One region of the Ochrobactrum sp. EDr1-4 genome, then DNA from elsewhere that is predicted to be linked to it. Evidence: predicted binding sites of a transcription regulator. Region 1 holds the regulator's gene; the other holds the start of a gene.
What was found. The regulator LexA, encoded in region 1, represses DNA repair genes until DNA is damaged. The targets are predictions, from matches to a motif close to TGTTCNNNNTGTGTTCNG.

Region 1 (7,496 bases):
ATTGCAGCGCTCAGTCGTGAAATAGGGCGCGGAATATTTTTTCTTCTTTTTCCCGTTTTTATGGGTTTGGGAGCTGTCGTCTATTTCACGCTCTCTTATGAGCCTGAATGGTTGCCCATTTTGTCTGTTATTGTGGCTGTTTGTTTAATACGGTTTTTATTCCGAAAATATTTCCTCGTATCACAAGCAGTAACACTCGTGTTGGCGGTATTATTGGGGATAGTTGCGGGAAAGTTCGAGACTGAACGACGAAGTACGCAATTGTTAGGTTCTGAGGTCGCAACGCGTATCACTGGCAGAGTTGTCGGCTTAGAATATCGCGATAACGGCAGTTGGCGTGTGACGCTCGAATTGCTTGAAACGCAAAGACCCAAACTTCGCTATTCGCCGCAACGCATCCGGATTACCGCGCGTGATATACCAGCCAAAACGGAAATTGGCAGCGGCTTGACTGGTTTCGCTCGCTTGCGTGTACCTTCTGGCCCTGTTCGACCAGGAAACTACGACTTTGCCTTTCATGCTTATTTCGGAGGGATAGGAGCGAATGGCTTCTTTTTGGGAACACCGAAAGTCGCTGATGTGCCAGCGCCAAGTGAGATATTTGCTAAAATTTCGGGCGCTATCGCCCAATTACGGGTGCATGTTTCTGAACGTATTGCGGAAGTGCTTTCAGGCGAGGATGGGAGTGTTGCTGCCGCGCTGATCGCCGGAGAACGAGCGGGGATAAGTGAAGAAACAAATGAGGATCTGCGCAAAGCGGGTCTCGCGCATATCTTGTCCATTTCCGGTTTACATATGGTGTTGGCTGCGGGTGTCGTGATGATGTCATTGCGATCAATATTCGCACTCGCGCCAGCGTTTAGTGCCAGATATCCGGTCAAAAAAATCGCTGCATTTCTCTCGCTTCTAAGCTGCACGTTCTATCTGGCAATGTCAGGTGCTGACGTCGCTGCACAACGAAGCTATGTGATGATTGTTGTGATGCTCTGCGCGTTGTTGGCGGACCGTGCGGCGATCAGTATGCGCAATTTGGCGATTGCCTCAGTGGCAATGATTGCAATCTCCCCGCATGAAATTCTGGGGCCAAGCTTTCAAATGTCGTTTTCAGCCACCGCAGGCCTGATTGCAGCATTTGCTTGGTGGAGCGATAGGAAATCTCGTAAACAAACAGCGATTGAAGATCGTCGCGCCAAGCCGCGCGGGATCGTTTCAAAAATGCTTATACCAGCTGTCGCGACGGGAGCGACGTCTATTGTTGCCGGTGTGGCCAGCGGAATTTTTGCAGCCTATCATTTCAATAATACGGCTCCGTTTGGACTCGTTGGCAACGTATTGGCGCTACCCGTTATCTCTATATTGGTTATGCCATTCGCAGTGTTGAGCCTGTTATTGATGCCGCTGCATCTCGATTGGCTACCATTGCAGATTATGGGCTTTGGCGTTTTACTGGTGAGACATATTGCAAGTTTTGTCGCCAGCTTTTCGCCAGATGGTAATCCGGGTGTTATGCCAGCAAGCACGCTTATTCTCTGGACACTGGCGCTTGTTATAGCGGTTGTGTTTACAACAAGGATGCGATGGTTGGCGTTACCGTTCGTAGTGATCGGACTTGCCATATTTATAAGAACACCGCTGCCAGATGTTCTTGTGAGTGAAGATGCGAAATTTGTGGCTGTTCGGCTGCCCGATGGAAATTTTGCGGTCAACCGTAGCAGGCCTCCAAAATTTACTGCGCAAAACTGGCAGACGGCCTATCTGATTAAAGAGTTTATTCCGCCGCAGGTGGTAAAAAAACAGAGCCCAATATCAGCTGAGGAAGCCTTTGTTTGCGAAGAAGGCTTGTGCACGATCCCGCTGCGGGACGGTAGAATGCTGTCTTATACCGCAGATGAAGGAATGAAAGAGGTTGCCTGCAACATTGGTGATGTCGTCATTCTTGCTATAGCCGGAAAGGAACTGAGCTGTGAGCGTTCCAATGTTTTGATGGTTGACCGACAGGAACTAGCCTTAAAAGGCACCTTGGAGCTCAGGCTGGGGTATAAGCTGCTACGTGTAAGCGCTTCTGCGATCAACTATGACGAAAACGGTATTACGCAAGAGAATAAAATTTACCGCTTCGCCCGAACCAAGACGACTAATTTAGCCGGCTACACTGATCAATTGACCTTTTCGGTCGATGCGCCAACGCGCCCGTGGCATTTGCATCGTCTCTATTCGCGAGCGGCGAGGGGGCTTCCTGATCGCGAATATCAAAAGAGAGCAGGCATTGAGAAAAGCAAAGCTTACGACGCGACACAAAACCTTACAGAATTCTCAGAGCCGCTTTAATTCATCGCACTGCTTAAGAGGAATCACAGTGAGCTGCACGTTTCCTCAAAATGCAGTCATTTAATAGCGCCGGATGAGACCGATTAGCTTACCCTGCACCCGCACACGATCTGGACCGAAAATGCGTGTTTCATAAGCGGGGTTAGCTGCTTCCAGAGCAATAGACGCACCTTTGCGACGGAAGCGCTTCAATGTTGCTTCCTCATCATCGACGAGTGCGACAACGATTTCTCCCGGATTGGCTGTCTCGCCGCGCTTAATGATGACGGTGTCGCCATCAAAAATTCCGGCCTCAATCATCGAGTCGCCTTTGACTTCCAGCGCATAATGCTCGCCAGCGCCCAGCATTTCGAGTGGCAGGCTGATAGAATGTGTTTGATTTTGAATTGCTGAGATTGGCACACCTGCTGCAATTCGCCCCATCATCGGTATGGAAACAGTCGCGGGAGCGTCATCATTTGCCGTAACAGGGGCAGGACGTACCGGCGGTGGTGGAGCTTTGCCGAGGCTTCCTTCGATGACACTTGGGGCGAACTTCTTTTGCGCGTTCAAGCCCGGAGCAATTGAATCTGGCAGGCGAAGAACTTCCAGCGCACGAGCGCGGTTGGGAAGCCGTCTGATAAAACCACGCTCTTCCAACGCCGTAATAAGGCGATGAATGCCCGATTTTGAAGCCAAATCGAGAGCCTCTTTCATCTCGTCAAACGACGGAGGGATGCCCGTCTCTTTAAGACGTTCATGAATGAACAGCAGAAGCTCGTGCTGTTTACGGGTCAACATGCGCTATACCCTCCGGACCAGAATCAAATAAAAACAAAACCAGAACGAACCCTATATGTTCCAGTCTTGTTCCGCAATGGTTTTAAAATGATTAATGGTCGAGAGAAGGGGCTGAGTTCTTTACAGCATCAAGATTGTGCAGGCATCGCCAGCGTCTGCTGCCGGGGCATGCTCATCCCGGATTAGCAATGCTTGAGAGCGAGCCAGTGCCGAAAGCATCGACGAATCCTGAACGGGGAAAGGTGTTGCAATCAGTGTGCCGTCAGATGCCTGACTAACGGTCGAGCGTACATAGTCGCGCCGGTGATCATTGGCTTTCATCGCCTCACCGAGCTTGGCTGGGCGTATATCTGCGTTCAGCTGCGTGCCGGAAAGTTTGGCGACAAGTGGGCGCAGATAAACAAGGCTGCATACAAGGCTGGAAACCGGATTTCCCGGAAGCCCGATAACATGCACTGTTTTGTCAGAAACTGTTTTGCGCCCATACATCAGCGGTTTACCGGGGCGCATTGCGATTTTCCAGAAATCGAGATCAACACCACAATTCTTTAAAGCGCCGTGAACGTAATCGCGATCTCCAACGGATGCGCCACCAATCGTCACCAGAATGTCGATGCCATCTGCAAAAGCTTCGCTGATTGCTGTTTCTATTTTGGCCGGATCATCAATGATGATGCCCATATCTTTCGGCTCACCACCTGCACGACGAACGATTTCCGCAATGCCGACACTGTTAGAGGCGACGATCTGGTCAGGGCCGGGGATTATTCCGGGCCGAACAAGTTCATCGCCGGTAGCGAGTATTGCGATACGCGGCTGACGAAACACTGAAATTTTTGCATTGCCGCTCGCTGCTGCAAGCGAAAGCGCTGGCGCATCAAGAGAACGACCGATTGGTAGCACCACGTCGCCGGGCGCAAAATCGAGGCCAGCGCGACGGATATGGCGGCCTACGTCTAATCCCTCACGAATCTTGAGCTTTTCACCTGATCGTTCAGTATCTTCCTGAATAACAATACTATCAGCACCAGTGGGCATGGGTGCGCCGGTAAAAATGCGTACGGCTTCGCCTCGTTTGAGCGCGCCTTCAAAGCGTTTGCCGGCAGCTGATTCGCCGATGACAATGAACTCAAGGGGATAGTTGATGCGTTCGGGCGCGATTATCGCATAGCCATCCATCGCCGAGCAATCAAAGGGAGGCTGTTGTAGTTTAGCCTGAACGTTTTCTGCAACGACCCGTCCGCCCGCCTCAAAAAGCGAGATTGTCTCTGTTCCATGCGGTTGAGCACTACTCAGAATGCGTGCAAGGGCTTCATCGACCGGTAACAGCGACATGGGGTTTCCTCTTGTCTGGATAATCAGGCTTTCCAGTCGCCCGACTTGCCGCCGCTTTTTGCCGAAACGCGAATATCGGTAATTTCCATATGGCGATCCACAGCTTTGGCCATGTCATAGATTGTCAGGCAGGTGACCGAAACGGCAGTCAGTGCTTCCATTTCAACGCCGGTACGACCTTTTAGTTTTGCGGTCGCAGACACGCGCAAGCCGGGCAGGGTTTGGTCGGGTTCGATCTCGACGGACACTTTGGTGAGCATCAGCGGATGACAGAGCGGAATAAGATCAGCGGTCTTTTTCGCCGCCATAATGCCAGCAAACCGTGCTGTGCCAATGACATCGCCTTTGGCTGCATTGCCGTCCAGAATGAGCGCCAGCGTTTCTGGCTTCATTCTGACAGCACCTTCGGCAGTCGCCACGCGGTCTGTCTCTGCCTTGTCGCCAACATCGACCATATGGGCGGCACCAGTCTGGTCGATATGGGTGAGCTTTGCCGTCATTATTTATGCCTTGCCAGTCAGAAGTTCGCGGGTGGCGCTGGCCACATCATCTTTGCGCATCAAGCTTTCGCCAATCAGGAATGTGCCAATATTCGACTTTTCGAGGCGCAGACAGTCATCATGGCTGAAGATGCCACTTTCGCCGACGAGGAGACGGTCCGAAGGTACCATTTTTGCAAGACGCTCTGAAACGGCGAGGTCGAGTTCGAAGGTACGCAGATTGCGGTTATTGACACCAACAAGACGCGATGAAAGTTTCAACGCGCGTTCGGTTTCTTCTTCGTCATGCACTTCAATCAGCGCATCCATGCCAAGCTCAAAGGCGGTTTCTTCAAGCGCTTTGGCGACATTGTCATCCACGCTTGCCAGAATGATCAGAATGCAATCCGCACCCCAACTGCGCGCTTCATAGACCTGATAAGTGTCGAACAGGAAATCCTTGCGCAGCGCAGGCAGTGAGCAAGCGTTGCGTGCGGCGGTAAGAAACTCCGGTGCGCCTTGAAACGAAGGTGTATCTGTCAGAACTGAAAGACAGGCCGCACCACCATCTTCATAGGCTTTTGCCAATGCGGGTGGATCAAAATCCGGACGGATAAGACCTTTTGACGGGCTTGCCTTCTTGATCTCGGCAATAAGAGCAAACTTGTTGGCAGCGCGCTTTGCTTCGAGTGCTTTGAGAAAACCACGCGTTGCTGGTTGATCCTTGGCCCGTGCCTTTACTTCATCAAGTGGAAGGCACGCCTTTGCAGCAGCGATTTCTTCGCGCTTATAGGCTTCAATTTTCCGCAGAATGTCGGTGGACATAATGTGATCCTCTCCGTCAGAGCGGCTTGTCGTTTGATACAGCGATAACTTTTTGCAGAACGGCCAGCGCCGCACCGCTATCGATTGATTGCGCGGCGAGTGCGATGCCGTCTTTAATGTCTTTTGCTTTACCGGAAATCACCAGAGCTGCACCGGAATTCAGCAGTACAATGTCACGATAGGCATTCTGTGCGCCTTCAAGCACTGCAAGCAGTGCCTTGGCGTTAACTTCCGCATCGCCACCTTTGAGTTCAGACATATCGACGCGACGAAGCCCGACATCTTCCGGCTGAAGCTCAAATGTGCGGATCGTACCGTTTTCAAGCGCTGCAATTTTTGTGGTGCCAGCGGTGGTCATTTCGTCAAGGCCATCGCCATAGACGACCCAAGCGGTTTCTGAACCCAGAGCTTGGAGGACTTCCGCCAGTGGCTCTACCCATTCGGCAGAGAATACGCCAACGAGTTGGCGCTTTACGCTAGCCGGATTTGAAAGCGGGCCGAGAAGATTAAAAATTGTGCGGGTGCCAAGTTCGACACGCGAGGGCCCCACATGCCGCATTGCAGAATGATGCATCGGCGCGAACATGAACCCGAGACCAGCTTCATTAATGCTGCGCCCAATAGTATTTGCATCGGCCTCGATGTTGACGCCCAGCGCTGCCAAAGCGTCGGCAGCACCTGATTTTGATGAAAGTGCGCGATTGCCGTGTTTTGCAACTGGCACGCCTGCGCCCGCAACGACGATGGCAGAGCAGGTCGAAACATTGTAGGAGCCGGACTGATCGCCACCGGTGCCAACAATATCGACCGCATCTTCTGATCCTGAAACAGGCAGCATGCGGGAACGCATGGAAGCAACAGCGCCGGCAATCTCCGGCACTGTTTCACCACGAACACGCAAGGCCATCAGGAAGCCACCGATCTGCGAAGGAGTGGCCTGACCGGACATCATAATGTTGAAGGCTGCTTTAGAATCCTCGAACGACAGTGGTGTGCCGGTGGCAGCCTTGGCGATATAGGGTTTTAAGTCAGCCATTCTCTTATGTCCGCCGCTTATCAGAATGCCAGTGCGTTGTTGATGGCAGTCTGGTTGATCTTGACCGGATACTGCTTCTGCAACTCACCAACCAGCTGTTCGAGAACATCGTCGGTCAGCGTGCTTGCAAGATAGGTCTGCTGGTCTTCCGGAATGGCTTCTGGGCCAGCAGCGGTCGGCTCGGTCACTTCAATCACTTTGAAGAGAAGCTGTCCGTCATTGGAAACAGCGCCCGCGGTGCCTGTGTGGTTAAGCGGGCCGCGGAATACCTGTGCGGTTGCGGCAGAGCCGAAATCCGCATCATTGGTATTGCGTGTGATGCCGCGCTTGGTCTGCTTTTCGACGCCTGCACTTGCTGCGATGGCGTCGAGTGTTTCACCGCCATCAAGACGTTTTTTCAATTCCGCCATGCGATCATTGAGACGCTTAACTGCTTCTTCGCCCTTCCATGCCGCTGTAACCTTTTCCTTGACTTCATCAAGTGTGCGGTCACGCGCTGGTGTGGTTCCATCAACCTGATACCAGAGATAACCAGAGTTTCCGAGCGTCAGCGCATCATTGTCAAAACCCTGATCGGCCTGAAATACAGCAGCAAGAAGCGCTTCCGAGTTTGGCAACTCAAGAGCTTTACCAGCCAGATCATTTCCTTCGTCGTCAACAGCTTCAATCGTCACAGCCTTGAGGCTTAGAGCCTTGGCAACATCTGTCATGCT
Region 2 (7,496 bases), on a different contig from region 1:
GGCAAATCTTGCCGAAGAGATTGGTTTGAGCCGCGACAAGATCATCCTGTCGGCCAAAGTTAGTCAGGTGCAGGATCTGATTGCCGTTTATACGATGCTCGCTAACCGTTGCGATCATGCACTGCATCTGGGTCTCACCGAAGCCGGAATGGGCACCAAGGGCGTTGTCGCGTCATCCGCTGCTATGGGTATTCTGCTTCAGCAGGGCATTGGCGATACAATTCGCATTTCGCTCACACCAGAGCCGGGTGGCGATCGCACACGCGAAGTTCAGGTGTCGCAGGAATTGTTGCAGACCATGGGCTTTCGCCAGTTTATTCCAATTGTTGCAGCGTGTCCGGGTTGCGGACGCACGACGTCAACGGTGTTTCAGGAACTGGCGCAGAATATTCAGGACGATATTCGCCGCAGCATGCCAGTCTGGCGCGAGAAATATCCCGGTGTGGAAGGGCTCTCGGTCGCGGTTATGGGGTGCATCGTCAATGGTCCGGGCGAATCGAAACATGCCGATATTGGCATTTCGCTTCCCGGCACGGGCGAAACGCCATCCGCACCAGTCTTTGTCGATGGCAAGAAGGTGACGACGCTGCGCGGACCTGAGATTGCCGCTGATTTCCAGAAGATGGTTGCCGAATATATCGAGAACCGTTTCGGGCTTGGTCAGAAGGTTGCTTCCTAATCAGCCCGTAGTTAGCTCTGGCGTTCTGCGATGAAGCGCGCGGCCTGTTTGAGAATAGTTGCATCGTCGCCAAATGGCTCAAGAAGGCTTTCAGCCTGTTCAACAAGTCCTGAGAGTTGCTTGCGGGTCCAGTCGATGCCATGAAGCGACACGAGCGTGGCTTTGCCTGCGGCTGCATCTTTTCCAGTTGCTTTGCCCATTATGGCTGCATCAGCAGTCACGTCCAGAAGATCGTCTGCAAGCTGGAAGGCGAGGCCGATGGCTGAGCCAAACTCCGCCATGCGCTCGCGATCTTCACGTGACGCGCCTGCAATGATCGCACCCGCTTCACAGGCAAAGCGTATCAACGCACCGGTCTTCATTGCTTGCAGCGTGATAATGCCTGCTTCATCCGGTTTGTTATCTTCTGCCATCAGATCAAGTGCCTGACCACCTGCCATACCACCAATGCCCGATGCGCGCGCAAGCGCCGATACGAGTTCGATGCGGATACTGGCGGGCAGATCGGTCTCGTCTGAGGCGACGATATCGAAAGCATAGGTTAGCAGGCTATCGCCTGCGAGAATTGCTGCGGCTTCATCAAAAGCCTTATGCACGGTTGGCTGACCGCGTCGCATATCGTCATTGTCCATCGCAGGCAGATCATCATGCACAAGCGAATAGCAGTGAATACATTCCAGTGCCGCTGCCACGCGCAGTACAGAATCGCTGTGCTGGCCGAACATCGCGGCACTCTCAACAACAAGGAAGGGGCGCAGTCTTTTGCCGCCGTTCAATACGCCATGGCGCATAGCAGCAAGTAATCGCTCGGGGCGCGCCACTTCACCGGTACGTAAACGAAGATCCAGAAGCCCGACCAGCATTGTCTCGACTTCGAGAGCGTGCAGATGCAGGGATTGAGCAAAATCGACAGACACGTTTTCCATATCCAAGGGGATGGACGAAAGTGCAGATTTGGTCAACTGGGCACAACGATCAGCACAGGTTTTTTCATCAAGCGGTCATCAAACAGTTTGTTTCTTGTCAGAAGCTTTATGGAATCAGGTTCATTATTGTTAAGGAATAGTTTATGTCGCTTGATATGGAATAACGGGCGGTGGATGTGGCAAAAATCATTCTCAGGAGCAAAGATGGTCGCAATTACTTGGCTGATCCCGTTTGGGGTGGCAGGATTGCCCTTATGCTCAAGATTTTGCTCGGTCTCGCCATTGTTCCGCTTTTTCTGATTCTGCTCTATTCACTTCCCTTTGTGCGCCCGATTTCAACTTTGATGGTTAAGGACTACGTTCTCTTTCAAGGTGTTGATCGACAGTGGGTCAGTATCGACGATGTCGCACCTGTTCTGGTGAATTCGGTGATGATGGCCGAGGATGGACAGTTTTGCAGCCATGGCGGCGTGGACTGGCACCAGCTCAGTCTCGTGCTCGACAGCGATGGTGCGCCTAGTCGCGGTGCTTCGACCATTACCATGCAAACAGTGAAGAACCTTTTTCTCTGGAATGGTCGGTCTTACGTGCGCAAAGGACTGGAGTTTCCGCTGGCACTGGCTGCCGATGCCGTATTGTCAAAGCGACGTATTATGGAGATCTATCTCAATATTGCTGAGTGGGGTCCGGGTATCTACGGCATTGAAGCTGCGGCTCAGCATTATTTCAAACGACCCGCATCGCGGCTGAATGCACAGCAATCCGCGTTGCTCGCGGTGACGCTTCCCAATCCAACGCTTCGCAATCCAGCAAAGCCCACGCGCAACATGCAACGTATCTCGCGTATTGTTGCTGGACGCGCTTCACGCGCCGGACCTTACGTCGCTTGTGTTCAATAGCTGGAAAAAAGATAAGACTCCGCTGGTCAAATGCCGCGAGAGCGTGTATAGGCACGTGACTTTCCGGAATTTTGTCCGATGTGACAGGCTCCTCGGGGCCGTGCCGGACGTTTATTGATCGATCAGTGGAGCTGAATCCATGGCAGTACCTAAACGCAAAACGTCTCCGTCGAAGCGCGGCATGCGCCGTTCGGCAGACGCACTCAAGGCCCCGACTTACGTCGAGGACAAGAACTCGGGCGAACTTCGTCGTCCACATCATATCGACCTTAAGAGCGGTATGTATCGTGGCCGTCAGGTCCTCGAAGCTAAGGAATAGTCTTAGGCTGCTTTGCAGCTGAAAGGTGATTTTCAAAAACGCCGTTTCCGGTTTCCGGAAGCGGCGTTTTTTATTAATATTTTACAGCTGTCTGAATTCATATTTTTACCGTAAGGTAAAAAATCATAATTAAAACATGATTTTTGATACTATTTATAATTGTTATTTTAGATAATTTTAAAAAATGGGTTTATTCATGGACGGTATTTTTAATATACTGATACATAATGGAGATCTGTCATTAAATTCATCAATTTTCTTATTAGATGTATTTAAAAGTACAGATGTTAATGAAGGTGTATCTAAATTTATATCAGATACACCGTGTCAGGTGGGGAGTTCTGATAGCCTTACGCCCGCAGCAATTACGAGTTTCGCTGATAAAAACTTGAGATAGGATTACCCTTAGTGGGGATGCAAACGCCACATATCTTGAATGATACGTGGCGTTTATCACGCTAGCCAGCGTCAGCGACAAAATTGCTGGCTTCAATTCCCGAAACAGCGGCGATTTCATCATTATCCGAAGTGTCGCCGGAAATACCAACCGCACCGATTATTTCGTTGTTGGAACCCTTGATGAGAACGCCGCCCGGCACTGGTACGATTCTACCCCCGGAAACGTTGGACAGACCTTCAAGGAAATGCGGCCGTTCTTTTGCTTGATTGTTAAGCCAGCGTGATCCAGCGCCGACAGCGAGAGCGCCGAAAGCTTTTCCGGATGCGATTTCAAAACGCAGAATCGATGCACCGTCCTGTTTTTGAAAAGCCTTCAGATGACCGCCGGCATCAAAAACTGATACGGCCAATGGCTTTAGCTTCAGTTCAGTTGCCTTCGCAAAGGCGGCTGTGATGATGGCATTGGCTTTTTCTAGGGTGAGCGCGGACATAGTGATCTCCTTGGTTTCCGTCATCTCAACTTAACGCGTGTTGCGCGAGGCGTGTGGCTTTAACTGCGCGCTGAATGACGAAACAGATTATTGATTTGAGCAAAAATACTTCGCATCGCCGTATTCCACGGAACTTGCAAAGCGATGCGTTTTGGTCTTTCTCTGTCGGTAATTTTCAAGGAGGAAAGAATGACTGCATCACATGCCCAGAAAGCAATCGTTATCGCCAGTGCCGCGCGTACCGCTGTGGGGGCGTTTAATGGCGCCTTCGCTAATGTACCCGCACATGAACTCGGAGCCGTTGCAATCAAGGCAGCGCTTGAGCGCGCCGGTGTTGATGCAGCGGACGTTGATGAAGTTATTCTCGGGCAGGTGCTGACGGCAGGTGAGGGGCAGAACCCCGCCCGTCAGTCCGCTATGGCCGCTGGTTGTCCGGTTGAGGCGACCGCGTTTTCAATCAATCAGCTTTGCGGTTCCGGTCTGCGCGCCGTGGCGCTTGGCATGCAGCAGATTCTTTCGGGTGATGCGAAAATCATTGTGGCAGGTGGCCAGGAATCCATGTCGATGGCGCCGCATTGCGCGCATCTGCGCAGTGGCGTGAAGATGGGCGACTTTAAGATGATCGATACGATGATCAAGGACGGCCTGACCGATGCTTTCCACGGTTATCATATGGGTATCACCGCCGAAAACATCGCAACACAATGGCATCTCAGTCGTGATGAGCAAGACAGTTTCGCGCTTGCTTCGCAGAACAAGGCAGAGGCCGCGCAAAAGGCCGGGCGTTTCGATGATGAAATTGTTCCGTTTGCTGTGAAAAGCCGAAAAGGTGAAACCATTGTGTCTGCTGACGAATATATTCGTGCAGGGACGACCATTGAAGCGCTGGCCAAGCTGAAGCCTGCTTTTGATAAAGAAGGCACTGTAACGGCTGGCAACGCGTCCGGCATTAATGACGGTGCTGCGGCGGTTGTTCTGATGGAAGCGGATGAAGCTGCAAAGCGCGGTGTCGAGCCGCTTGCGCGGATTGTTTCCTGGGCAACAGCCGGTGTCGATCCATCGATCATGGGAACCGGACCAATTCCTGCTACGCGCAAAGCGCTCGAAAAGGCTGGCTGGACAGTTGCTGATCTTGATCTGGTCGAAGCGAATGAGGCCTTTGCCGCGCAATCCTGTGCTGTGGTGCGTGATCTAGGGATTAATCCAGAGATCGTCAATGTGAATGGCGGGGCGATCGCTATCGGTCATCCGATAGGCGCATCAGGTGCACGCGTGCTGACAACGCTTCTTTATGAGATGAAACGTCGTGGCGCAAAGCGCGGTCTTGCTACGCTTTGCATAGGTGGCGGCATGGGTGTGGCCATGTGCGTGGAACGGCCTTAAACAGCCTAAAAGTTAACGCCGATACGCGTTGGAACGAGAATAGGGCAGCCACTATGCGCTGCCCTATGGGGATTCCAGCGACAGAGCCACTACATATTGTGAGAACAAAAACAGAAAATCGATTGATCAGCGATTCGTCGCCGATTCGTTCTGGCTTTGAACTGAAGGTTAATGAAAAGACGCTTTTAACCGGCTTGAGTTGAGCTAAGGCTCGGAAAAAAATGATAATTTAGAAACTGGTGATTTAATCGCGTTCTGCGGATTTTGCCGATTAGACGCAAAGGTTAACAGAATCGCAGTTTCATACTCGAAAAGTCTCGCCCATTAATAATTGCGATTCAGCATATAGTAGCAAGATACGCGTAAGCATCTATATGTTGCCGTGAACAAAAGGCGAAGAACGCAGAGTCAGCGATTCGTCGCTGATTCGTTCCAGAGTCGTTCCATTCGTTAAAAGGCACATTCGTTAAGATGTTCGGGCATCTAAAACCCAGCGTGAATCATGTGTATTGAGGCGCAGTGCCATGGATAAGCCGTTTTGTTTTTTTGAGGGTGCATGAAGCAAGAGTTCCGGCTAGAACAGTCGCGGCTTTGACCGCGCCGGAATTGCTTTAAGAACATAGGTCTAAACTTAACAGGAGCGCTTTCGGCTCAAGTCATATAGTGCTATCGCATAGCTTTATGTATGGCATTTGTTCCGGGAATTCTACAATTGGCATGAACCAACTCCCTGCCCATGATCTGCCGCTAACCTTAAGCGGCCGCGGTGTGACTGCGGTGCTTGGGCCGACGAATACCGGCAAGACGCATCTCGCGATTGAGCGGATGTTGTCACATGGCAGTGGCATGATTGGTCTTCCGCTGCGCTTGCTTGCGCGCGAGGTTTACAATCGTGTGGTCGAGAGAGTGGGCGCGGCCAATGTTTCGCTGATCACCGGCGAAGAAAAAATAACGCCACCCAATTCGCGCTATTCTGTTTGCACTGTTGAGGCCATGCCGCGCCGAACGGATATGCCTTTTGTGGCTATCGATGAAGTGCAGCTCGCTGGCGATCTTGAACGCGGGCATATTTTTACGGATCGTATTTTGCATCTGCGCGGGCGGCAGGAAACGCTGTTGCTCGGCGCTGGCACCATGCGCGGTATTTTGGAAAAGCTGCTGCGTGGCATCACAGTGGTGACGCGTCCGCGTTTGTCACATCTAACTTATGCCGGTTCCAAGAAGATTATCCGTCTGCCAAACCGTTCGGCCATTGTCGCTTTTTCGAGTGACGAAGTTTATGCGATTGCTGAACTGATCCGCCGCCAGCGTGGTGGTGCGGCCGTGGTGATGGGTTCACTGAGCCCGCGTACCCGCAATGCGCAGGTCGAGCTTTATCAATCGGGTGATGTCGATTTTCTGGTTGCGACCGATGCCATTGGCATGGGGCTTAATCTCGATGTCGATCACGTCGCTTTTGCGCAGAACCGCAAGTTTGATGGTTATCAGTTCCGAGATCTGACACCTGCCGAGGTTGGGCAGATTGCTGGTCGCGCTGGTCGTCATTTGCGCGATGGCACTTTTGGTGTGACGGGTCAGGTTCAACCACTGGATGACGAATTGGTTGAGCGGGTCGAAGCCCATAGTTTTGATCCGGTAAAAGTTTTACAATGGCGAACGGGTCGTTTCGACTTTTCTTCGCTGAATGCCTTGCTCTATTCTTTGGATACACCAACGCCGGTCGTCGGTTTGACCAAAGCTCTGCCCGCTGTTGATCAGCAGGCTCTTGAAAATTTGTCGAAAGACGAAGACATTGTGCGGCTTGCAACGACGCCTGCGCGGATTGAACTTTTGTGGGATACCTGTGCGCTCCCAGATTATCGTAAGATCGCGCCGGCTCAACATGCCGATATCATAGCAACCATTTATCAGGATCTGGTCCGCCGAGGGAGCGTTGATGAAGATTATATGAGCGAACAGGTGCGCCGCGCCGATAGTACAGAGGGGGAAATCGACACTCTGTCTCATCGCGTCGCGCAAATCCGTACCTGGACTTTTGTGTCGCACAGGCCCGGTTGGCTTGCCGATCCGACACACTGGCAGGAAAAGACGCGCGAAATTGAGGACAGATTGTCCGACGCGCTGCATGAAAGGTTGACGAAACGCTTTGTAGACCGCAGGACAAGCGTGCTTATGAGGCGCCTGAGAGAGAATGCTATGCTAGAAGCAGAAATCAGCTCGACCGGAGACGTAAATGTCGAAGGCCATAATGTCGGGCAACTGGAAGGATTCCGTTTTACCGCTGACGTTCAGTCCGATGGACCGGATGCGAAGGCAGTAAAGACGGCTGCACAAAAGGCGCTTGCCGCCGAATTTGACCGTCGTGCGGAGCGTTTTGCTGCTGCTCCCAACGGTGATTTT

Region 2: a site for LexA is predicted at 5,525-5,542, ahead of ACOZHT_RS17790 (helicase-related protein). Genes of this name have one in related genera too.

The regions. Positions count from the first base shown of each region.
Region 1 is NZ_JBLZOF010000003.1:218,641-226,136, reverse strand. Features, by position in the region: gene ACOZHT_RS12090 (ComEC/Rec2 family competence protein) at 1-2,328, shown strand, start outside; gene lexA (transcriptional repressor LexA) at 2,389-3,108, opposite strand; gene glp (gephyrin-like molybdotransferase Glp) at 3,229-4,443, opposite strand; gene moaC (cyclic pyranopterin monophosphate synthase MoaC) at 4,467-4,943, opposite strand; gene trpC (indole-3-glycerol phosphate synthase TrpC) at 4,947-5,747, opposite strand; gene trpD (anthranilate phosphoribosyltransferase) at 5,764-6,783, opposite strand; gene ACOZHT_RS12060 (peptidyl-prolyl cis-trans isomerase) at 6,804-7,496, opposite strand, start outside.
Region 2 is NZ_JBLZOF010000006.1:86,087-93,582, forward strand. Features, by position in the region: gene ispG (flavodoxin-dependent (E)-4-hydroxy-3-methylbut-2-enyl-diphosphate synthase) at 1-679, shown strand, start outside; gene ACOZHT_RS17765 (polyprenyl synthetase family protein) at 691-1,605, opposite strand; gene mtgA (monofunctional biosynthetic peptidoglycan transglycosylase) at 1,782-2,504, shown strand; gene rpmF (50S ribosomal protein L32) at 2,644-2,823, shown strand; gene ACOZHT_RS17780 (heme-binding protein) at 3,282-3,713, opposite strand; gene ACOZHT_RS17785 (acetyl-CoA C-acetyltransferase) at 3,903-5,096, shown strand; gene ACOZHT_RS17790 (helicase-related protein) at 5,814-7,496, shown strand, end outside.